Nordella sp. HKS 07: one gene and its partner. Each later gene encodes a partner of the first gene's protein in a complex. Links are inferred from orthologs where the notes say so. Each region holds a gene or a part of one and is shown on either strand. Other genes may lie near its edges.

Region 1 (12,077 bases):
ACGACCTCGAGCCGCGCGGATTCTCGATGTGGTCGCCGGTCGTCATTTCGGGAATCGGCAAGCTGCATCCTACCCTGGCCGACCGGTCGATCGATATCGATCTCGTCCGCAAGAAGAAGTCCGAGACGATCGGCAGGCTCGATGCTGCAGCCAAGAGCGAGCTCCTGACCATCGGCCGGCGGATCGCTCGCTGGTCTAAGGATCATCTCGATCGTCTCAAGGCGGCGCGGCCGGAATTGCCGAGCTCGATCAATGATCGGGCCTGCGACTGCTGGGAGCCACTGCTGGCGATAGCCTCGGAGATCGGAGAAGACGTCCGGCGCAAGACATTCGCGGCCGCAATCGCTCTGACGGCGGAGGATGCCGACGAGGCGGAGGCGGGAATCGTGCTGCTCTCCGATATTCGCGCTGTCTTCGATTCACGCGTGGCCAAGAACATCGATGATGCCGACAAGATCGCCAGCGCCGCTCTGGTGACCGAGCTTATCAATATGGAAGGTCGGCCCTGGAGCTCCTGGCGCAAAGGGAAGGCGATTACCCAGAACGCGATCGGTCGGCTGCTCAAGCCATTCGGAATCAGACCGGGGAATGTGTGGTTCGCCGGTAATGCTACACAGTTCAAAGGTTATCTACGGGAGCACTTCGATGAAGCATTTTCTCGATATCTGTAGGGATCCGGGGGATTCCATCCGTCCAACCGTCCAAAGCCCTGCGGAACAAGGGTTTCTCTGACTTTCAATCCGTCCAAGACAGACGATCTTTGGACGGATTGAAAATGGCAAAAACCCCGCAGCGACAACGCTTTGTACGGTTGGACGGATGAAAAGCCCCCGGAGGGTGAAGAAGACAAGATTCCCGGCAACTGCGGACAGCCGGATGCAATGTCCGCGTGCATATGGAGGACGCAGTGGCAGAGCATGAAAAGAGGGATGACGAGAAGAACACGAGACAACCGAAGAAATGGAGAATTCAAGATGACCAACGAACATGACGACGACGACTTCGATATCAAGTTCGAAGCCCAGCAGATGCGAGCAGTGAACTTCCTAGAGCCATTCCATGGAACAATTTGCAATATCGACAGGCACTGGTTCGAGTTCGGCGAGCGTATTCGCATCTGGTTTGACGAGTTCTAACGACTTCTATCTGCCTTACGACTCCGATCTCAGCAGCATCTCGCAAGGAGTCGGATCGATAAAGAAGAACACCTGGATCGGCGTTGAACTCGAGCTCACACCGACAACCTATAAGAACAAGGTCGGCGAGACGAAGCATATCTTCGTTCCCCGGGTCGTGAAGGCTCCGATTCCCAAGGCTGAAGAGTCACCGGAGTCAGACGCCTCAAAGGCGCTCGTCGAGTTCGATGACGCAGTCCCATTCTAATAACAATGAGCCTCCAGGCCGCAATCCTGGAGGACTCACCCATGAGGAGGCCACTATGCCAGACAACCCGCTCATAACAATCCGCTCCGAAATGATGAAACTGGCCCCGGAGTTTCAGGCGGCACTGCCAGCCCACATCAAGATCGAACGTTTTCAGCGTGTCATCATGACGGCGATCCAGACCAATCCGGCGCTCCTCAACTGCGACCGGCGATCACTGTGGAACGCCTGCATGCGCGCCGCACAAGACGGCCTGCTTCCGGACGGGCGGGAAGGAGCGATCGTTCCCTATCGCATCATGGGAAGACTCACGGCGCAATGGATTCCGATGGTCGCGGGCTTGCGCAAGAAGGCACGCAATGCTGGCGAGATCAGTACCTGGTCCTGCTACTGCGTCCACGAAAAGGACGAGTTCAGCTTCGAGCTCGGCGACGATCCGCATATCCGGCACCGTCCCTACCTCGGTCCCGAGCGCGGCAAGGTGATCGCCGCCTATTCGATCGCGAAGCTCAAGGACGGCGAGAGGTCCTACGAGGTCATGGCGATCGACGAGATCGACGCGATCCGCAAGCTGTCAAAAGCCGAGAAAGGTCCATGGGACACCTTCCCGGAAGAGATGATGCGCAAAACGGTATTGAGACGGCACGCCAAGTCCCTGCCGTTCTCGTCCGATCTCGACGATCTCGTTCGCCGCGATGATGAGTTGTACGACCTCAAGGAAGCACGGGAGAATCCAGGCCGCCGCCAGCTTCCTCATTCGCTCAAGGAGTTTGCCACCATGCCGGAGCCTGAGGAAGCCAAGGACCAGACGAACAGCACTCCTGTCGCATGACCGCCAACACCTTCCGGTCTGCGCAGCCTCACGCGATCTTGGCGGGCGGCACCGCCTGGAGCTTAGCGACGCATTCCTGTTCTAGCCGGTCAGCCAGGAATTCGGCTCTGAGCTTCGCCACCTCGTGCTCGAGCTCGGCGCGGTGCCTCGTCCGGTCCTGGGCCAGCACCTCTCCGACCGCTGTCATCGCGAGTTTGAGCATGCGCTGTTCGGCTGGGCACAGACTCAACCGTTTCGCGATCCTCGCGACCTACAGAACCCAAAAACCCGAAGGGCCAAGGGACGATGGGAGGGCGCTCTAGCAACCAGTAGTTTCGTTTAAGGTGACACTAAGTTTGATTATTTCGATGATTCTAGAAATATGGATTGACATCCTTTAAGTCGATCTCTTAATTATTGAGCATGAAACTTGTCGATGCTGCGGCTCAGCTCGAAGCTCTGGGCAATCCCACCCGCCTTACTATTTACCGCACCCTGGTGCGCGTGGGGGAAGTCGGTCTGTCTGTAGGGCAGCTTCAATCTCGCCTCGGTACTGCGGCCTCAACGCTATCCCACCATCTACAGAAGCTGATCCAGGTCGATCTGGTCACCCAGGAGCGGCAATCAACCACCCTGATCTGTCGGGCCAATTATCCCGTAATGGCGGCTCTGGTCGGCTTTCTCACGGAGGAATGCTGCATCGAGGAAAAGGAGAATACCTGCCGTCCCGACGCCGCATGATTTTTTTGCTCCATTAATTCGGTGATTCTAGAAATTTGGAGATATGTAAATGGACAAGACCCTTCCAATCGCCATTATCGGAGCCGGTCCGATCGGCCTTGCGGCTGCGTCTCACCTCATATTACGCGGCCAAGAAGTTCGTGTCCTCGAAGCCGCAGATCAGATTGCACCAAACTTGCGTGACTGGGGCCATGTCCGTCTCTTCTCGATCTGGGAACAATGCGTCGATGAGGCGGCCGTGGAGCTTCTGAAAAAGAATGGCTGGGTCAGTCCGCCCGCCAGCGCGTTACCGGTGGGCCAGGATCTGGTCGAGCACTATCTCGAGCCCCTGGCGGCGACGCCCGAACTCGCCCCCATCATCGAAACTAATGCGAGCGTCGTAAGAATCTCGAGGCTCGGGCGCGATCGGATGAAGAGCCGCGACCGCGAAGCCACTCCTTTCATCATCACGCTTCGCGACAAGGCCGGCAATGAGCGCGAGGTTCTCGCCCGCGCCGTCATTGACACTTCCGGCACCTGGCAAAACCCAAATCCCCTGGGCGCAAATGGCTGGCCGGCGGTCGGCGAGAGCGCGTTCAGGGATCGCATCTCCTATGGCATCCCGGATGTTTCTGGCGCAGATCGTGAAGTCTATAGCGGCATGCGGACGCTCGTCATGGGCGGCGGCCATTCGGCAGCCAACGCCCTTCTCGATCTTGCTTTGCTTGCGGAGGACGAGCCCGCAACCGCGCTTACCTGGGCCGTGCGCGGCAATTCGCTGGCCAAGGTCTTCGGTGGAGGCGCTTCCGACCAATTGCCGGCGCGTGGTCAATTAGGCGACAGGCTACGCGCTCTGGTCGAGGATAAGCGTCTCACCATCCAATTGTCCTTCGCGGCGCAACGGCTCAAGATGAATGGCAATGGTGTCCTGATCGAAGGCATCACCCCAGAGGGCATCCGCCGCATCGGTCCGTTTGACCGGATCGTCGCCGCGACCGGCCAGCGTCCGGACTTCTCCTTTGCCCGCGAATTACAGCTCGACTTGCATCCCGTCGTCGAGAGCACGCGAGCTCTCGGGCCGTTGATCGATCCCAATGAGCATTCCTGCGGAACGGTTCCCGCGCATGGCTGGCGCGAACTCGTCCACACCGAGCCGGGATATTTTGTTGCCGGCATCAAAAGCTACGGCCGCGCACCGACATTCCTCCTGCTCACAGGTTATGAGCAGGTGCGTTCGATCTCGGCGCATCTCGCCGGTGATCACGCGGCGGCCGATGATGTGCGTTTGGTGCTTCCTGAGACGGGCGTGTGCAATGCCACGCTCGACCAGGTAGCGCCGGGCGGAGCCTGCTGCACTGGTGCAGAGCCCAATGCGGAAGAGCCCTGCTGCGAAAGGCCAGCGGCGCGAAAGGGCACTACTTGCTGCGGCCCGGCCAAAGTCGATGTAGCGAAAACGATCCTTGAAAAAGCAGGAAGCTGCTGAATCTGCGCCTCAATGACTGAAAGTTCAATCACAGCAGTCGATAGAGCGTTAGATAGCAAACGCTTGATCGCCATCCCCATCATCGGCCTCGGCGTCACGCAAGTCGTGGGCTATGGGACGCTCTACTATGCCTTTGCTGTACTTGAGCCCTACATCTCGCGCGAATTTGGCTGGCCGTCATCCTGGTCCTTCGGATGTCTGTCGCTCGCGCTGCTGATCGGCGGACTCGCCGGCCCATTCGCCGGCCGGCTGATCGATGAGCGCGGAGCCCGGCTCATAATGTCCTGGGGATCGGTCGCCTCGTCCATCGCTCTCGTCGCGCTGGCGGTATCGCAAAACCTTATCACCTTCGCGCTCGCTCTCATAATCGTTGAAGTGACCTCGGTTCTTGTCCTCTATGATGCCGCTTTCGCGGCAATCGCCCAGATCACTGGGCGCCAGGCGGCCAGGCGCGCAATTACACAGATGACCTTGCTAGGCGGATTTGCCTCGACCGTCTTCTGGCCAATTACGCATTTCCTGGTCGAGACGATGGACTGGCGATCAGTCTATCTTATATTCGCCGCCATAAACCTCTCCGTTTGCCTTCCCATTCATCTCTGGGTCCTCAGCCAAACGGCGGAGCCGATTGCGAACGGCCTTATAGCGCGAGAGGACGGCGACGAACAGTCGACGCTGCCTCCTCAGGACAGAATGCGCGCGATGCTATGGCTCATCGCCTATTTCTGCCTTACCGGCTTCGTCTATTCGTCCTTCAACATCCAATGGGTCTCCGCCTTGCAGAATGCCGGCTTCACATCGGCGGTGGCGGTCGGCGTCGGCGTGCTGATGGGCCCGTCGCAGGTCGCCATCCGCTTCCTCGACATGCTGTTCGGCAAGACATTGCACCCTCTTGCCACCGGAGCGATCTCATCGCTCTTTCTGGTCGTAGCGCTTGCGGCGCTGATGTTGGCGGGGGCTGGCGTCGCCGCAGCGGTCGTCTTCGCCGTCTTGTTCGGCTTGAGCCAGGGGCTCTCGTCGATCGTTAGGGGCACGATCCCGCTCGCTCTCTTCGGACGCAGCGGATATGGCGCGAGGCTGGGTCGAATCTCCGCTATCAGCGTGGCGGTCAAATCATGCGCGCCTTTCGTCTTCGCGCTCATCTTAGGGAGTGCGGGGCCAACGACAGCATTCGCTGCCACTGCTGTGCTAGCCGGGCTTTCGCTGGTCGTGCTACGCCTTATACCACGCCCCGCCTGATCACCCCACGCGGCGCGATTCGACCACTTCGCCGTCTTCCTTGACGAAACGGCCGATATTCGGATTGGGGAGGATTTCAAGAACCACCTCCGATGGCCGGCACAGCCTAACGCCCCTGTCGGTGACGACGATCGGGCGGTTGATCAGGATCGGATGCATCATCATGAAATCAATCAGCTCATCAGATGCCCACTTGGGATCGCCGAGGCCAAGCTCGCCAAAGGGCGTACCCTTCTGGCGCAGAAGATCACGCGAGCTGATCCCCATCGCATGGATCAGTTCCTTGAGCTTCTCACGGCTCGGCGGGTTCTTCAAATATTCGATGACAACGGGCTCTTCGCCGCTCTGGCGGATCATTGCCAGCGTGTTGCGCGACGTGCCACAAGCAGGATTGTGATAGATAGTGACGGTCATGCACGAGCTTTCCGGTTTTGTGTCTTAGTATCTGGCTGCGACCGCAAGAGCCATGTCATCAGAATCATACCGATCAGGGCCCCAACAAGCTCCGCCACGATGAACCCCGGCAAGTCGATGGGACGAATGCCTGAAAATGTATTTGTGAAGGAGCGTGCTATCGCCACGGCCGGATTGGCGAAGGAGGTCGATGCGGTGAACCAATACGCGGCCGTGATGTAAAGACCAACCAGCCAAGGCACGGAAGAGTTGGCAAATTTGATGCCGGCGAGGATCGTCGCGACTAAGCCGAAAGTGGCGACCGCTTCCGCCAGCCATTGCGCGATACCGGTTCGGACGGTGAGCGATGACTGTATCGCGGACAGGTCGAACATCAGATGAGCGATGATCGTGCCGATGATGCCTCCCACAATCTGGGCTACAATGTAGGAAGCCGCGTCCGAACTGTTGATTTCACGTCGGAGCGCGAAGACCAGCGAAACCGCCGGGTTGAAATGCGCCCCGGAGATTGGTCCCAGGATCGTGATCAGCACGACCAGGATGGCGCCAGTGGGCAAAGTATTGCCCAAAAGAGCGAGTGCCGTGTCATCCGTCAACTTGTCGGCCATAATGCCCGAGCCAACGACGGTCGCAACGAGGAGGGCGGTACCGAGAGCCTCTGCGGTCAATCGGCGAGTGAGATCGTAAGTAGACATTTGTTCAGCTTCTTCCAATATCGACAAGCTTCTGCTGCAGGCTGAGTCGATCGAGCGAGCGAACTGGCAGATTAACGAAGGCGGTTATGCGGTTGCGTAGCATGCGGTAGGTCTCCGCGAAAGCAAGGCGCTTCTCGGCTTCATTTCCCTCGACCGCCGCCGGATCGGGCATACCCCAATGGGCGGTCATCGGCTGGCCTGGCCAAATGGGACAGACTTCATTCGCGGCGTCATCGCAAAGAGTGAAAACAAAATCGAGTTTCGGCGCTCGCTCCTGCGCAAACTCATCCCAGTCCTTGGAACGCAGATCTTTCACAGGGTGGTTCAGCTTGCTGATGAGATCGAGCGTATAGGGGTGAACCAACCCCTTGGGCGTGCTGCCGGCGCTATAGCCTCTGAATTTACCGATGCCTTCGCGGTTGAGAATGACCTCTCCCATGATCGAGCGAGCGGAATTGCCCGTGCAGAGGAAAAGTACGTTGAAGATATGATCAGGCATGGTGTTTCTTCTCCGGCACACAGCACGGGGTCAGACCTGAAATCAGGGGTGTGCAGATTTCGGGACGGCCGCCGCAGCAATCCTTGACGAGATAGGTCAAGGCCTGGGTCAACGTCGCGAGACTGGCTCTATAGATGATGCTGCGGCTGCGACGCTCGCCCCAAACCAGCTCCGCGCGCGTGAGAATGGCAAGATGATTGGACATCGTGTTGTGCGGTACGCCCAGGGCTTGCGCGATTTCTCCGGCCGCGAGGCCTTCTGGTTCCGCAGCCACGAGAAGCCGAAATACCTCAAGTCTTGTCGTTTGGGCCAGGCACCCTAGGGTGTCGACAACCGCTGTCTTGTCCATATGTCCGGATATAACGACACCATGTTACAGTCCTGTGACAATTGCCGTGACGGTGGATTGTGCAGCGCAACATGGGGGTCAGCCCTTCTGCGGGTCTAGTGAGCGCGGTGGAGTTGGAGCAGATCCCATCCGAGCCTAATATCCTGCCCATGCGTGATCCATCGAGCCCATTTGCCAGACGAGCCGAGACCACTCCGAAAGGGTTTTCACGTCGCGCGTTCGGTCTTGGGGTGACGGCCCTAACAGCGACCCACGCGATAAAAGCCCGGGCAACAGAGGGCACGATCAGTTTTGGATTAACTCCCGTCTTCCTCACTAATGATCTCGAATTGCTGACCAAGCTCAAATCCTATCTGGAACGCAGCACTGGTAATGCCGTTCAGCTCGTGCAAAGGCGTACCTATGAGGAGATCACTTCTCTACTGCTGTCCGGCCAACTGCAGGCGGCCTGGATATGCGGTTATCCCTTCGTCCAATATCGCGACCGCCTCTCGCTCGTCGCCGTCCCCATTTGGAGGGGAAAGCCGCTTTATCAGTCCTATCTGATCATCCCGAAGGACCGTGAGGCAACCGATTTCGAGCAGCTGAAAGGGGATCTTCATGCCTTTTCCGATCCCAACAGCAATTCGGGATATCTGGTCACTGCTGCTCTGCTAGCCCGGCAAAGGCTTCGGCCGGAGCAATTCTTCCGGCAGACCTTTTTCACTTACGGACATCGCAATGTCGTGAGAGCGGTGGCTGCTGGGCTCGCGCAAAGTGGTAGCGTCGACGGTTATGTCTGGGAAGTAATGTCTGCAATCGAACCTGAACTCACCGGCAAGACCAAAGTTTTGCGAAAATCCGAATTGCTCGGCTTCCCCCCAATTGCCTGCACCAGCGCCGAAAAAGATCGCAATGCCGTCCTGCTGATCAAACAGGCGCTGCTTGGCGTGAAAAACGATCCGGATGGCCAAGCCGTATTGAACTTGCTTCGCCTCGACGGCTTCAGCAGCGAGGATGATAGCCTTTTTGACTCCATTGCCGATGAAATGACCCTCGTGCGGAGTGTACCGGCATGAAGTTCTCCGCGTCGTCTATAGCCAGGAACCCCATCTCGTGGCCGATCACCGTCAAAGTCCCGATGCTGGTCGTTCTGCTCATGGTCATTATTAGTGCCGTCATCACCAATCGCGTACTTGCCCGCCTTGCGGACACTCAGGAACGACATCTTGAGCAGCTTGGCGCGGCATATTTGGATGGCCTGTCCGCCTCCCTTATACTGTCCGTGGTCCGTGAGGATATCTGGGAAGTCTTTGACGCGCTTGACCGATCGCGTGAACGCTATCGCGGCCTCAACGTGGAATGGGCGGTCGTGACGAACGGGAGTAACAATGTCCTTGCAGCGACCGATCCAACACGCTTTCCGTCTGACAGGCCACTCGCGCCGGAGATTCTTTCGCAGTTCTCAGATGCCGGTGTCGAACTGGGGGAGCAACTGACGACGGCGCATTTGGCTCGCCCTCTGATCTACCAAAGCCGTGAGATCGGGCATATCTATGCCCTAGCCGATATTCGCCTGCTTTTGCAGGAGCGGGCGGATGTGTTCGCTACTCTTGTTCTCACAAATATCATTCTCACTTCGGTGCTCGCGGCGATAGGCTATTTCGCCGTTCGGCGTATGGTTCAGCCGATCCGCATCCTTTCTGTATATCTTGACCGAAGCACACAGGGGCCTCTCGAACCCATTCCGCCGAATGTGCTGGGCTTGCATGGCGGCGAATTCCGCCGATTGTTCACCCGCTACAATGCGCTGGCTCGCGCGGTGAACGAAAGACAAGAGCTGGCAGCCAAACTGGCGGAGGAAGAAAAATTGGCTAGTCTGGGGCGTCTTGCTTCTGGCCTCGCGCATGAGATCAACAATCCGCTCGGAGGCATGTTCAACGCGCTCGATTCGTTGCGTCGTCATGGCAACCGCGAAGGGGTGCGGGCGACATCGGTCAGGCTACTCGAACAGGGATTAGCCGGTATCCGCGATCTAGTGCGATCGACATTGGCGGTTTATCGTGATGGCGGCGACTCACGAAGCCTCATGCCTGGCGATATCGACGATCTGAAACTGCTGATCGAACCCGAAATCAAGCGTAAGCACCTAAATGTCCGTTGGACGAATGACATTTCGACGTCAACCCCACTACCGGCCGCTCCTGTACGTGATGCCATACTCAACATCCTCTTGAACGCCTGTGAAGCCTGCGGCGAGGGAGGGGCGATCTCGCTAACAGCGCGAACTGATGGAAATAGTGCCATCTTCGAGGTGGCAGACAACGGCCCAGGGCTGCCAAGTCACTTGAAAGACTATCTGGAACACCCGGACGCGGGTTCGGCGCCAATTGGTCGACGATCAGGCTTAGGCCTATGGATGGTCAAGCGCCTCTGTCAGGAGCTGGGTGGCAGGATCTATCCACTCGACAACGAACATGGTGGCGCGCTCATCAGGCTGGTGATGCCGTTTATGGGTGAGGAGCTAAGTCATGTCGCTTGAGGGACGCGTAATCGCGCTTGTCGAAGATGATCCCATCATGGGGGAGTCGCTGGTCCAATGCCTTTCACTTGAAGGCTGCCATGTGGACTGGTGGAGGACAGGCCACGAGGCGCTGCGCGGCCTACGCAGCAGCAGTCCTGATCTTGTCGTCTGCGACATTCGTCTGCCGGACACGAACGGCGAGGTTCTTTACAGGCAATTGGCGGCAACATCCTTCGTCCCGCCTTTCCTGTTTGTGACCGCTTTCGGCAATGTTGACCAGGCAGTGTCTTTAATGCGAGCCGGCGCCGGCGACTATGTGACGAAACCTTTCGAGACCGGCGGTTTTATCGCACGAGCGCAATCCCTCATTCAGCGTCACCCGGTAGGCCGGAAGGAGGATGCTCTCGGTGTTTCAGCCGGCATGCGAGAGGTCGAAGCCGCCCTGCGGCGCATAGCCGATCTCACAATTCCCTTACTGATAACCGGAGAAACGGGCAGCGGTAAGGAAGTATGCGCTCGCTTCCTGCACGGTATCTCGGCACGGTCTAAAGAGCCGTTCATCGCGGTGAATTGCGCCGCAATACATTCGGACCGCATGGAGTTCGAGTTGTTCGGAAGCAAGGGGGCAGGTGGGCAAGGCTTCCATCGCGGCTTCGCCGAGCGGACACGTGGCGGGGTTCTCTTTCTCGATGAAGTATGCGAGCTGCCCGTCGGCCTGCAAGCGAAGCTACTTCAGCTCGTCGAAGCGCGTGAATTCCATCGCCTCGGGGGAGAGCAACTTGTCCAATTCCACGGCCGCATAATATGCTCCACCAACGTCAATCTCAAAGAAGCTGTCAATCTGAACCGATTCCGGCAAGACCTGTATTACAGGATAAACGGATTCCGCATCGAGGTCCCGCCGCTCAGGCAACGCGCCGAAGACATTCCCTGGCTCCTCGACCTCTTCTTCGATCGCTTCAAGGGCGCGGGCCAGGTTAATCTGCGCGGAATAAGCACAATGGTCCATGAGATCGCTTATGAGCATGCCTGGCCCGGTAACGTGCGTGAGCTGCGTAATCGGGTTGAGCGGGCCGTGGCGATGGCCGCGGCTGACTGGATAATGCCGGCCGACATGTTCCCCGACCTCGAATCCGACCTGCATCCCATATTAGCGGCCTTTTCCACCTTGGCAGAAGTTCGCGAATCCGCTGAACGACGGCAGATCGAGCGTGCGTTGAAGCAGACCAATGGCCAGATCATCGAGGCAGCCAAGCTTCTCGACATATCACGCACGACTTTGTGGGAGAAGATGCGGCGGTTGTATATTGCCGGCTACAACGAACCTTAGGTCCTGCCGTTCAGCTTTCCAGACCTTCGGCATCGCATCATGTTCGGATTTCCGAACATCCTTTTTGCCAAGACATTGATTTTCCGCCCGTTGCGATTTTTTGCATCGCAATAAAGATCCCCCGCTTGTGACGAGTAGCATCCTCTGATCGCGTACCCTGCGCGCAATGGGAGAACGTCATCATGAAGCGGTGTGACAAGCTAGTTGAAGTCGGGCGTCGTCGATTTTTGACTGGGGCCTTTGCGGTGGCTGCCGCTGTTCCCGCGGCGTCCGTCTTTCCGGAGAAGGCAAAAGCCGCGATCCCTGGCGCGAGAGTGGACTATCCGTCCAACCGCCTTGCCAATATTTCGGAACTCAAGCCAAACGAAGCATTGCAAGTCACTTATCCGGACGAGGACGCTCCTGGTGTTCTCCTTAAGCTCGGAAAGCACGTGCAGGGCGGCGCCGGACCCGACGGCGACATAGTTGGCTTTTCGACCGTTTGCCCGCACAAGGGCTTCCCGCTCAATTACAGCGCCGAAAGCCACACTATGAATTGCCCTGGCCACTATTCGGTCTTCGATTGCGAAGCTGGAGGCCAGGAAGTATGGGGCCAGGCGACGCAAAACCTTCCGCAATACATGCTGCGCGTCGATGGCAAGGGCGACATCT
Region 2 (12,165 bases), 2.5 Mb from region 1 along the record:
GCGCTTCGCGGCAGAGGATGATTGAGCGTACGCAGCGGAAGAGTTGCGGGCCAGCCTTGGTTCGGTGCTTGACGGCGAAGTGATGTGACGCCACAGCGGGCCACAATTTCAGCGCTGGAAGACGATTCGGACTAAAAAATGCGTGGCCCAGTTCAAGCACTGAGGCGGCACGTCATGGGGAGAATATGGAAGCCCGATCGCGCACGACGAAAGCACAGTTCGCACTGTCTCTGAGCCTGACCATCAATACCACCGGACAAACATTCCTTCTCGTCGTGCTGCCACCTCTAGGTCGCCGCCTTGGCTTCACAGATATCCAGACTGGCATAATCCTCAGCATCTCCGCGCTGCTTCTCATGGCGTCGGCACCAGTCTGGGGATATCTCAGCGAACGGATAGGGCGCAGACCAGTCCTGCTGACGGCGCTCGCCGGAGCCGCCATTGCGGCTGCCGGGTTCGGCGCGATTGTAGACCTCCGCTTGGCGGGAACCATGAGTGCTGTCTTGACGCTCGGCCTGTTCATACTGATCAGGGCTGCGCAGTCCATTGCCTGCGGCGGCATCTTACCTGCCGCGCAGGCGTACATGGCTGACATCACAACGCCGGCGCAGCGGGCCGGCGGAATGGGCATCCTCGGGGCGGCTATTGGCTTAGGCGCCATCCTTGGCGCTGCGCTCGCCTGGCAAGTCGCCCCCACCGATCCTGCCCTGGCTTTCGCCATCGTGGCCGCGCTCGCCATCTCCGCCTTCGCGAGCGTCCTCCTGCTGGCCAGGGAGCCTGCCCGCGGAGCGCCGAACTATGTCGGCCGACGCCCGCCTGCCGCTTGCCAGGATATGGCCCCTTCTCCTGATCACGGAGATCGACCAGGCGGGCCAGGGCGAATCCCGCAACCTACTGATTTGGCGCGGATCCCTATCGGCGAAGTAACTCAACTTCGCCGTGATGCGCGCTAAACATCCAACTACGCCGCGTCTCCTTTGCCCAATGCCGTGTCCACTCGAGCCTTTCCCGTTTTGATCGAATTATTCGATTCGATCAAAACGGGATAAAAAGGCTCGATTACATAATCTGGAGCGCTTCCTCCTCGCGAAAGTCGAGCAACTTTCGCGGGAAGCGCTCTAAGCGCACGTAGCAGGATTTTTTTGCGGATTGTTCCATTGGGACAATCTCATTCCGCGCACCCTGTATTTCTGTGCCGCAAGTAAGCGGTATCTCCCAACGTTTCAGTTATCGAGGAGTTTCACTTTGAACAGGTGGATATTTGGACGGCTGCGTACAGTGTCGACGTCGCGCATGCGCGTATTGTCGTTGAGCATGGCTGCCGGCGTGGCGCTGGCGCCGTGGTCGGCCTCGGCGCAGGTTGCGATCGACCCGGAGGCGCACAAGATTCTCGCCGCCATGACCGAAAATCTGAAGGCGCTTCCGACGCTCAGCGCCGACTACGACGCCGATCAAGAGATCATCACCCATGAGGGCCAGAAGATCCAATACAGCGCATCGGGTTCCATCGCGCTCGACCGCAGCAAGGGTTTCCGGCTGACTCGCAAAGGGCCTTTTGCCGACGTGGAAGTGATATTCGACGGCAAGACGGTATCGCTTGTTGGCAAGGCAAAGAACGTCTACGCGCAGATCGCAAGCCCCGGGCCCAGCATCGAAGAAGCAACCGAGGAGTTTCGCACCTCTACCGGCCTCGATGCCCCCGGTGCCGACCTGCTGGCAAGCGATCCCTATTCGGTCCTCACCGACGGCGTGACCAAAGGGGCCGTGGTTGGATCGGCCCTTGTCGGCGGGGTCGAATCCCATCACCTCGCGTTCAGGACCAATGTCGTCGATTGGCAAATCTGGATCAGCAAGGGCGACAAGCCGTTGCCGCTCAAATACGTCATCACGACCAAATGGGTGACCGGCGCGCCAGAATACTCACTGCGGCTGAGTAACTGGAAGACCAATGGGATCGATGTCGCCCAGTTCTCCTTCTCGCCGCCTGCGGGCATGAAGAAGCTCGACCAGGTGAATGCCGACATCACTGGCGAACTGTCACTCGATACGGGGAAATAAAGATGCGCAAGCTGTACCGCAAATTCGCTCTGGCCGCGATCGCCACACTCGCCGTGCTCGCTGTTGACCGTGTCGTCCCGCTGCCGCTCGGCCCCTTCGTGTCCGAGGCGCAGGCGGTCATTGGGCGGCCCCTGACCGTGGTCAGCGTAGCCGGCGTTGCCCGCCGCACCACGCGCCGCGCGATCCGTCGTTCCACCATATATGTCGCCGCTCTGCCCGCCGGCTGCATCAGCACCAGCTTCAATGGCGTCGTGGTGTGGAGCTGCGGTGGCGCCTACTACCAGCCCTATGATGGTCGTTACGTCGTCGTCTATGTCGACTGAATGTGCGGCTACAGCATCGGACCGAAAAGTGCGAAGCGGTTTTCGGATAATCCGATGCGTAAATCAAAGAGTTAGAGCGCCGGAGCGATTCTATGTGAGCGTCCGACGCTCTAACGGGCAGGTCATATGAGAAATCGGGTTTTTGTCGGGGCCGGCGACGCCAAGAGCTGCTCGCGTGCCGCAGAAAGAGCGCCATGATGATTTCAATGAAGAATATGACCGCTGGGGCCGCACTGCTGGCCATTGTGGCATTGAGTTCACCTGCGCGCGCTGCCGACACGGTTTCGTTCCTGGCGCCCGAAGCACAGACCACTGAACAGAACGGCTGGACGTATTCCGTCACGCCATATTTCTGGGCTGCGATGCTTTCCGGCGAGATTGCGCAGTTCAATTCGCCGACCGTTGATGTCGATGCGAGCTTCAGCGACATTCTGGATAACCTGGATTTTGCTGCAATGGCGATCGGTGAGGCACGCAACGGGCGCTTCAGCCTGGTCGGGGACCTGATCTACACCAAACTTTCCAGCGGCAGCGCAACGCCTTATGGCATCGTCGCGGAAAGCGTGGATGTGCAGTCCTCGACTTTCGCCGCACTGGCGGGCGCCGGCTATTCTGTCCTCGAAGGCGCGTCGGGCCGATTGGACGTCGTCGCCGGCCTGCGGGTTTGGTCAGTTAATTCCGAGATTTCCTTCAGCGGGGGAATCCTCCACGACAAAACGCGCGGTGATGGCGCAACCTGGGTGGACGCCCTGGTCGGCGTGCGCGGCAACTATGCGCTCACGCCGCAATTCCACCTTATGGGCTGGGGGCTTGTCGGCGCCGGCGGAGCGGATCTCGATTGGGATGTAGCAGCTGGCGTTGGATACCGCATCAACGACACTTTCTCGGCGACGCTCGGCTACCGCGCGCTCGGCGTGGATTACAGCAACGACGGCTTTCGCTTCGACGTGGTGCAGCAAGGCCCTATCGCCGGACTGACGGCCCACTTTTAGGCTTTGCTGATGTGAGAGCGGCCTTTCTCGCATCGTCGACAGCCTGGAGGGCATCACCCCTGGCATCAAGGATCCTGATTGTGGGCTCGCTCTATCTCGCCGGCCACTACGGCGATGCGATGTCGCATGTGCAGGGCGCCGGCCGGCGCTAGGCCGCCGGCTAGGCGCCTGGGTGCGTGTCTCCCCCGTAGCCCTCGCGAGTATCCCGTGGCAGCGGGCGGTGAATATTTCGGCGGCCCGCGCCGGGAGCGATGACGCCGCCGACGGTATGGACCGCCAGTTCCTGTACGAAGCCGGACTGCGGGGCGCAGATTTCGTTGGTGAGCATCAGCTCGGCGTTGTACGTGGTGAACGACCGCATACCCTGCTCCCGACAAATCAGTTTGGCGCCAATATCGGGCTCCTCTTCAGTCCAGCAGCGGCAAGCGCCATTGTGGCGCATGGCAATCATTGTGGCTGAGCCCTGACGACGACCGGGCATTACCGGCAGCAGGAGATTGAAATGTAACGCCGCCTCGCCGCGATCCTGGCCCTTGGACATAGCTCGCTCATTAAACAGGATGAGGCGGGCACGCGGGCGACCTTGAAGGAGCGAAGCCGGGCCATCCTGCAGCCGCTCGTCGCCAGGCATCACGGCCGCATCGTCATGGTCATGGGGACGACGTGGTCGTCGGGCAGAAGCCCATGAAGACGGCGCTGGCAGCAAATCGCAGGAAATTGGCGGATAGCCGTAAGCGTTTCTGATAAGGAGCGCTTATTTGATTGTAAGCGTCGATTGCTACTCGCGTTGGGTCGCGGCAACGCAACATCGCGGGTCATTGACGTTGTCTGGAAGGTTGTACCCAGGCCGTAAAGAGCGGGCCGGTGGTAACGGCACACCGGCCCGTTTCTTGTCGGTGCTTACCCCTTGCAGGACGAGGAACAATGAACAACCACGCGAGCGCGCCCGGTCTACGGCGGAACAGGAACGAGGCTTAGGAAGCCACGACGGCCTCTAGAGCAATCCCCCATGCGCAGCCGCTAACCTGCTGAGCATGGGGGAATGCTTAACCCACCACCAACCACGAAAGGGCCACCGCCATGGCCAACGCTCGCGCCTTAAACCGCGCGATGGTCAGCGTCTTTGCCATCGCCGGAGTTTCGATGTTGCTCAGTGAGCAACCCGCCCATGCCGACAGCGCGCTCACCTGCGTGATGACCGACACCAAGGGCGGCAAGATGACCTACGGCTTCGTCAAGGGTACTGACAATTCGATCCACGAGTACAGTGTGATCACACCGCAGGGCAATCGCATCAACCATCAGTATCCCAACCTGCCGGGCTGGGGCGCCAACTGGGACAACACCAAGTTCTGGATCGTCCCGGACAGCAACCCCGATTATCAGCTAGTTGCCACCAAGCTCGGGCCGATCACCAATGGCTGGCGCTATAGCGATGCCGTGGTGTGGAAGAACATCAACGGCCGCTCGGTTCTGGTTTCGCAGGGCGTGTGCGGCACCGAGGGACGGGCATGGGAGCGCGACAACAACTCGCCGACATATCCCGTGACGCAAGTCGCCCAGCCGTGGCAGCCGACCCATATCGAGCCTGCCGGTGACACGTCTGACTCTCAGGAGAAACCCAAGAGTTGGAGTGGAACTGGCTTCAGGATTACTTCTGACAATCACGTACTTACAAATGAACATGTAGCCGGCAATTGCGGACGGTTAACGGTCTCAAGACCGGGCGATGTTCCGGTAGATGCCGAATTGGTTGCATCAGATCCCACAAATGATCTGGCCCTGATAAAAACGAAATCGCCGCTCTCTGGTAGCGTTGCCAAGTTCAACAATGGCGCCGCGCCAAAAGCGGGCGAGGAGATCGCCGTGTACGGATTCCCTCTGGCCGGTGCTTTGGCGTCAAGCGGAAACATTGTAGCCGGAAATATTGCAGCGCTTGCAGGCTTAGAAAATGACAGCCGGCATTACCAAATTTCTGCGCCTGTGCAGCCGGGGAATAGCGGCGGCCCGGTATTGAACAATAAGGGAGAAGTGGTTGCCGTCGTTTTCTCCAAGTTGAACGCCATAAAAGCGGCAAAAGTGACCAGCGATATTCCCCAGAACATTAATTTCGCGATCAAAGGAAGCGTGGCGGTCAATTTTCTCGAGAGTAACGGGATCTCCTTTGAAACCCAAGCGGGTCAGACCAAATTGGATGTTCCTGCAATTGCAGAGAAGGCAAGAGCTTTTACGTTCCTGATAGAATGTAAAAACTAATCTTGGTGGGGAGCCGGGGCGTGCTTGTGACAGCAATCGCTCTGGCATTGCATCAGGATTGTGCCGCTGGTCCCCCCTCGCCCTGACGCTCATCCGCGGGGGAGAGGGGATCGTTCAATAGCCACAATTTATCCTCTGGCAGTAGGGAAACGCCGCTCCGACGTAATCGAAGCGGCGCAAGCCTTGCAGTACTACTGGAACATCCCCTTCGGCGTCTCGCCTTTCAGGAACGGTTCGATGATGCCCATGAGCAACTCCGTCTGGCCGATGACGGCGGTATGCGAGGTCGCCGGCAGGATGGCGAGGCGCGAGGCAGGCAAGGGCTTGCCCATGTCGCCCATACCGCCGCCGCCGAGCAGGCGGAACATTGCGACCGCATGTTCGAGCGTCGCCACATCGGCATCGCCGGCGATGATCAGCACCGGCGTCTTCAGCGCCTTGACCTCAGCGCCCCAGGCCATCGGCTCATGCTCGAGCGCGATCAGCTTCTTGACCAGAGCCGGGAACCCGTCGGGATTGGCGGCGAGCTTCTTATAGTCTTGAGCGAACGGCATGTTGACGAACATCTCGACCGTCATCTGCGGTTTGAAGGCGGTGAATTCCGGCTGCCAGCCCGCGGCATCATAGGCGGCGGAGGCCGCGACGAGCTTGTTCACCTTATCGGGATGACGGATGGCGAGCTGGAGACCGGCGGCAGTGCCCATGGAGTAGCCCAAGACATCGGCCTTCTTGAGCCCCACCTTGTCCATGAAGACGGCGACATCGTCGGCCAGATTGGGATAGGTGATCGGCCGGTCGATATCGGTGGTGCGGCCATGGCCCTGGAATTCCAGCGCATAGACCTTGTGAGTCTCGGCTAGCTTGGGGATGATCGCCCCCATCGTCTCGATATTCATATAGGCGCCGTGCAGCACGACCAGCGGCTCGCCCTCGCCTGAGACCTCGTAATACATCTGCATGCCGTTGACCTCGACCCGGTCGCCTTTGGCTTCGGGCTGGGCGAGCGCCGGGCCTGCCAGGAACAGCAGGATCCAGGCGATCAGCGTTGTTCGGAACATCGGTATCTCTCCTCGTCTATGCGCGGCTCAATGCCGGGCTTCACCCACACGACGAAGGACGCCTCGCGATTTCGACAACGTGCTCGAGAATTTTTTGTTGCAATCGCGGCCGCGCGGGCGCCATGGCTAGGTCGCGATCAGTTCGAAGAGGGAGTCCATATCCATTCCATTTGCACATCACGCGCCTGGATCGCCCCAACTGGAATTCCGGTGTTCTTGGGGCTTTCGCGAAATCCGCCGAAATTCCCTGTAAATTCCCTGCAAAAAAACACGGCCCGGAAAACCGGGCCGTGCCTACCTGAGTCTTGAAATGTTCGTGGGCTCAGACGATCGATTGCTCGATCCAGGACTGGAGCTGGCCCTTGGGCGCCGCACCGACCTTGGTGGAGGCGACCTTGCCGCCCTTGAACAGCATGAGGGTCGGGATGCCGCGTACGCCATATTGCGACGGCGTCTTCGGGTTCTCGTCGATATTGATCTTGACGACCTTGACCTTCGGCCCGAGCTCCTTGGCGATCTCCTCGAGCGCCGGGGCGATCATCTTGCACGGCCCGCACCATTCGGCCCAGAAATCGACGACCACCGGGCCGTCCGCTTTCAGGACATCGGCGTCAAAGGAAGAGTCGGAGACCTTGTGGGTAGCCATGGAAACCTCGTGGGGAAAATAGGAATCGGTTGATCAAAAGGTAGGGACCGGGACCCCAAGGGTCAAGGGCGGCGAGCGCGGGATGCGGAAAAGCGGGTCCCGGTCCTTTGCGGGTATTCCGCCCTAAATATTGAAATCGATCAGGTTTATGAGTTTGGACTGATGCAATCCAAACTCGTCGCGATCCACTACATGGCAGGCATGACCCGGTCGAGCATCTCCGACGGGATGACCATCAGCCGGGGAGCCTCGGTCCACAACAAGGCCGCCGTGACCCGCCTTTCCGGGAACATCCGGGTGAGTGCGGCCCGATAGGCCGCGAGCTGGGCGATATAGGCTTCGGGCACGGCCGAAAGCTCAGCCGGCGGGACACGGTCGCTCTTGTAGTCGAGAATCAGAACTTCTTCTTCCCCAACGACAAGCCGATCGACCTGGCCGGCCAGGAGGCCCTGCGTCCCGAGTTCCGCCATCAAAGGGATCTCGGCAAAGCCATTGCCGACGAAATAGCGGGCATATGCCGGATCCTCGATGATGGCGGCCACCTTGTCCGCCAGGCTCTGCGCCGCCGCTCCGGTGATGCCGCGACGGTCGAGAATCTCGAGGGCGGCGTCCTTCCGCCGCTCGGGCGGCAGGTCGGGGAGAAGCTGGAACAGGCGGTGCAGGGCCCGCCCCTGCTCCATGGCGGCCGACGGCGCCACCGGCCCCTTGCGGACCAGACGCGACGGGTTGATCCAGTCATGGCCGGCGAGCTCGCGCGGCGGCTTCTCCGTGAGCCAGGCCGGACTCTCCGTCGCGGCCTCAGGCTCGGGCGCGCTTTTCACTGCTGCTGCGGGCGGCACCGCCTGGACATCCGCGATGCGCAGGAGACCGTCGCCATCGCGCTCGCCCGCGAGGCTCGCCTCGACCAGCGCATACCAGCTGCCGGCCTTGGGCTCGTCATCGCTCGTATAGCCGCAGATATAGAGTTCATCGCGCGCCCGGGTCAGCGCCACATAGAGCTGACGGCGATATTCGTCGAGACGCTGGACGCGCAGCAGTTCGCGCTTGGCCGTCACCTGCGGCGCCTCGACGCCGCCGCCGAAGCGCCAGAAGGGGATGAGCTTGCCCTCGGGCGCCGGCAACATCAGCGGCTGCACCTCATTGCGGTCGTCGGGTGGCGCGCAGGTATCGGGCAGGAAGACGATATTGGCCTCGAGCCCCTTGGCGCCATGCACGGTCATGATGCGCACCACATCGCCGCTCTGGTCCATGTCGCGGCGGATCTCGGTGTCGGCGGAGGTGAACCAGTGCAGAAAGCCCTGCAGGCTCGGCGTCTCGCGCTGCTCGTAATCGAGCGCCAGATTGAGAAAGGCGTCGATGAGATCGACGGCCTCGGGCCCGAGCCTCGACAGGATGTTCTGCCTGACACTCGGCATGTCCTCGCCCAGCACCCGGGCATAGAAGCCGAACGGGGTCTCCTTGCCGCCCCAGTCGATCCAGCGGCGGAGTCTCGCGACGATTGTGTGCAGCGCCGCGTTCTCGGCGAGACACTGCCAGAGGCTGCGCCGGCCGCGGCCAAAAGCAAGAGCGAAGAGATCGTCGTCATCGAAAGCGCGGCCATCCGGATGCGAGATCAGCGGGCTCTTCAAGAGGCAGGCGAGCGCGTGATCGTCTTCCGGCAGCACGATGAACTGGCCGAGCGCCAGGAGATCCTGGATGGCGATATGGTCGTTCAGCGTGACGCGATCGGCGCCCGCCACCGGCACGCGGCAGCGATTGAGCTCGCGCAGCATGCTGGAGAAGAAGTCGTTCCGGCTCCTGACCAGGATCAGGATATCGCCCGGCGTGACCGGCCGGCCGAGCGCCGTGATGATGCGCTTCTCGCGCAGCCATTGGGCGATGGTCTCGGCGATGCGCTGCGCGAGCTTGCGGGCCGGATGATTGCGGTCGATACGGTCGACCGGCACGAGCCAGGGATCGTAGTCGGGCTTGTCGTCCTTGCGCGTGACCGGCCACAGCTCGATGAGCCCGGCATGACCCTTGCGAACCGCCTGGTGCAGGACATCGCTGTCGCCTTCGCTGATGAGTCCCTGACGCGCGACGCCGCCCGCGAAGACCGCATCGACCGCTTCCAGAACCGTCCGGGTCGAGCGGTAGGAAATGCTGAGCGACACCGTATCGAGGCCATCGGCCCCGCTGAGACGGGATTCGAAATAGGTCCGCGTCTCCTCGAAGGCGGCGGGATCGGCGCCCTGGAAGCTGAAGATCGACTGTTTGCGGTCGCCGACGACGAAGAGCGTGCGGACGGCTTCGCCACGCGCGCCCGCGCCCGAGAAGAATTCCTGCGCCAGCGCCTTGACGATCTGCCATTGCGCCGGGCTGGTATCCTGGGCCTCATCGACCAGTATGTGGTCGATCCCGCCGTCGAGCTTGAACAGAACCCAGGCGGCGGAAACCTGTTCGACCAGGAGCCGTCTGGTGCGCAGGATGAGATCCTCGAAGTCATAGCGGCCGTAAAGACGCTTCAGCCGCTCATAGTCGTTGATGATGCCGGCCGCCAGCGTGACGAGCGCCTCGGTCGCGAGCATCATCTCGTCGGTCGCGAGCTTGCCGAGCAGCGTGACGACGCGATCCATCTCGCACTCGAGCGCCTCGGCGAGCCACGGCTCGGCCGTCTGCATCTTCTTGCCGACGACCGAGGACAGTGCTTTGGGCTTGAGGTCCTTCTTGAGGAACAGGTCCCTGAGAGTCTCGCGGTCGCCCGCCTTGACGCGCCTGAGCGCCAGCGCCGATTTCCGGTCGGTCGCCGCGGCGGAGCACTCCAGGGTCTCGATCATCCGCTCATAGAGCGGCGCATCGACTTCCATCAGCTCTGCCTCGAGGCTCGCCGCCGTATCCTCAACTCCCAAGCCCAGTTCGCGGCGCAGATAGTCGAGATCGAGGGACAGATCGGAGCGCTTGATCAGGATGGTGCGCAGCAGCTCGTCGAATGCTTCCGCCTGGGCGCGTGCCACGATGCGCTTCAGCGCCGGGTCGTCCGCCGTCTCGGCCTCGGCGATGATGCGCCGGCGCGCCTGATCGAGCAGCTCGGCCGCACTCCTCTCATCCATCACCTCGAAGCCCGGCACCACGCCGGCCTCCACCGGGAAAAGCTGCAGCAGCCTTTCGCAGAAGGCGTGAATGGTCTGGATCTTGAGGCCGCCCGGCGTTTCGAGCGCCAATGTGAAGAGCTCGCGGGCGCGCCTGAGCGTCTCGGCGGTCACGTCGGCATGCCCCATGGCGCGGATATGCTGGACGAGATCGGCGTCCTCCAGCACAACCCATTTACCGAGACGGCCATGCAGGCGGCTCGCCATTTCGGCGGCGGCCGCCTTGGTGAAGGTAATACACAGGATCTTGTCGGGCGGCGTGCCCGACAACATCAGCCGAATGACGCGGTCGACCAGAACATGCGTCTTGCCCGAGCCGGCATTGGCCGCCACCCAGACCGAGCGTTGCGGATCGGAAGCACGGCGCTGATCGTAACTCGCCACCGAGAGCTTCATGACGCGTCCTCGGCGAGCGACCATTCGCGCCATCGCGAGAGATGGTCGAAGGGCGATGTATCCTGCTCCTTCTCCATCGCTGCGCGCGGCAGATAGCCCTTGGTGACATCGTCATAGGCGCGGATCAGCGCCTTGAATTTCTCCAGATGCTCCTGCGCCTTCTCCATGATCTCGAGATCGGCGATGGGCTGCAGCAGACCCGGCGGCGCCCCGCCGGAGAGCTTGATATAGAGGAGCGCCTCAGTCTCGGCGGGCTCGACGCCCTTGAAGCTGCCTGCCGCGAGAAGTGCGGCCTCGAGGGTCAATTGCGGGGCAAGCCCGGTCTTGACCTGGGAGCCGGTGGGAATGCGTCCGGTCTTATAGTCGATGAGCCTGGCCTTGCCGGACGCCATGATGTCGATGCGGTCGGCGCGGCCGGTCAGCGTGAAGCCGTCGAACTCGTGGGCGGCCGCGACCTCGGCATGAATGCGCAGGAGGCCCTGGCGCAGATTCCGCTCCTCGGCGACGAACCAGGGCACGATACGCAGGAAGCGCGGCCACCAGAAGCCCGCCACATCGGCGTCGGCCATATGGGGCGCGAAAACCTCCGACCCGAGCCGCTTCAGCTCGCTTTCCGCGTCCACGGGCAAGGTCACCGGATAGGCGCTGGAGAACAGATTGAGCGTGTCATGGATGAGATTGCCTCTGAGCCCCAGATCGGCGGCGGCGCCGATCGGCGGCAAGGGCTCGAGGCGCAGCACCTTCTCCGCATAGATGCGATAGGGATCGCGCATCAGCTTCTCGACCTGGGTAATGCTCAAGGAGCGCGGTCTGGCGGCGACCGGCGGCCTTGGCCTCGGCATCACGACACGTCGATCACCGCGCGCGTCGTCGAACGTCCTCGCCCACTGACGCCAGGCGGCGCCGTCGTCGAAAGCCGTGCCGGTCGCCTCGAGGATCATCCTGAGGCGCAGGATCCAGCGCGAGGCGACGGCGGGCTGCTCCTTGACGCGCTTCGACCAGGTGAGCACCACCTTGGGCGCGCCGAGACCTTGCGCGAAGTCATGCGCGGTGAGGCCGATGCTGCGCTCGGGCGGCGTCATGCCCAGGCTCTCGCGCATCGGCCGGTTGATCCACGGGCCGGGATCGGGCTGGGCCGGCCAGCTCGCCTCGGTGAGGCCGCCCATGATGACGACGTCGGGATTGATCAGGCGCGCTTCGAGCAGTCCCAATATCGAAAGGCGCGGATGATGGACGGAGAGCCGCACCGGCAGGCGGCGCAGCCACCCGGCCAGGAAGAGTGCTGCGCGTTCCGGCCCGCACTCCGGC

What was found.
Region 2: the proteins of G5V57_RS02115 (region 1) and trxA are in contact, whole or in part, in an NMR structure (PDB 2IPA), measured with the Bacillus subtilis proteins. The link is inferred for Nordella sp. HKS 07 from one-to-one orthologs.

What each region holds. Positions count from the first base shown.
Region 1 is NZ_CP049258.1:441,372-453,448, reverse strand. The notes cover bases 5,498-8,395. They hold G5V57_RS02115 (arsenate reductase ArsC), read right to left. Parts: upstream 7,245-8,395; coding sequence 6,750-7,244; downstream 5,498-6,749. Other genes in these bases: G5V57_RS02105 (PhnD/SsuA/transferrin family substrate-binding protein), read left to right, coding at 7,665-8,395; G5V57_RS02110 (helix-turn-helix transcriptional regulator), read right to left, coding at 7,237-7,593; G5V57_RS02120 (MIP/aquaporin family protein), read right to left, coding at 6,047-6,745; arsC (arsenate reductase (glutaredoxin)), read right to left, coding at 5,637-6,050; G5V57_RS02130 (MFS transporter), read left to right, coding at 5,498-5,636. In the rest of the region: G5V57_RS02160 (DUF3631 domain-containing protein), read left to right, coding at 1-671; G5V57_RS02155 (hypothetical protein), read left to right, coding at 975-1,136; G5V57_RS02150 (recombinase RecT), read left to right, coding at 1,439-2,215; G5V57_RS02145 (hypothetical protein), read right to left, coding at 2,244-2,417; G5V57_RS02140 (helix-turn-helix transcriptional regulator), read left to right, coding at 2,618-2,935; G5V57_RS02135 (NAD(P)-binding domain-containing protein), read left to right, coding at 2,985-4,397; more of G5V57_RS02130, read left to right, coding at 4,461-5,497; more of G5V57_RS02105, read left to right, coding at 8,396-8,651; G5V57_RS02100 (sensor histidine kinase), read left to right, coding at 8,648-10,114; G5V57_RS02095 (sigma-54 dependent transcriptional regulator), read left to right, coding at 10,104-11,426; G5V57_RS02090 (arsenate reductase (azurin) small subunit), read left to right, coding at 11,609-12,077. UniProt on the Bacillus subtilis protein: Catalyzes the reduction of arsenate [As(V)] to arsenite [As(III)]. In vitro, can dephosphorylate para-nitrophenyl phosphate (pNPP).
Region 2 is NZ_CP049258.1:2,899,177-2,911,341, reverse strand. Bases 5,672-8,657 are described here. They hold trxA (thioredoxin TrxA), read right to left. Parts: upstream 7,334-8,657; coding sequence 7,010-7,333; downstream 5,672-7,009. Other genes in these bases: addA (double-strand break repair helicase AddA), read right to left, coding at 7,522-8,657; G5V57_RS13695 (alpha/beta fold hydrolase), read right to left, coding at 5,821-6,687. Also shown: G5V57_RS13730 (Crp/Fnr family transcriptional regulator), read left to right, coding at 1-25; G5V57_RS13725 (MFS transporter), read left to right, coding at 186-953; G5V57_RS13720 (DUF2092 domain-containing protein), read left to right, coding at 1,327-2,058; G5V57_RS13715 (hypothetical protein), read left to right, coding at 2,055-2,381; G5V57_RS13710 (hypothetical protein), read left to right, coding at 2,588-3,373; G5V57_RS13705 (hypothetical protein), read right to left, coding at 3,534-3,914; G5V57_RS13700 (serine protease), read left to right, coding at 4,454-5,629; more of addA, read right to left, coding at 8,658-10,857; double-strand break repair protein AddB, read right to left, coding at 10,854-12,165. UniProt on the Bacillus subtilis protein: Participates in various redox reactions through the reversible oxidation of its active center dithiol to a disulfide and catalyzes dithiol-disulfide exchange reactions.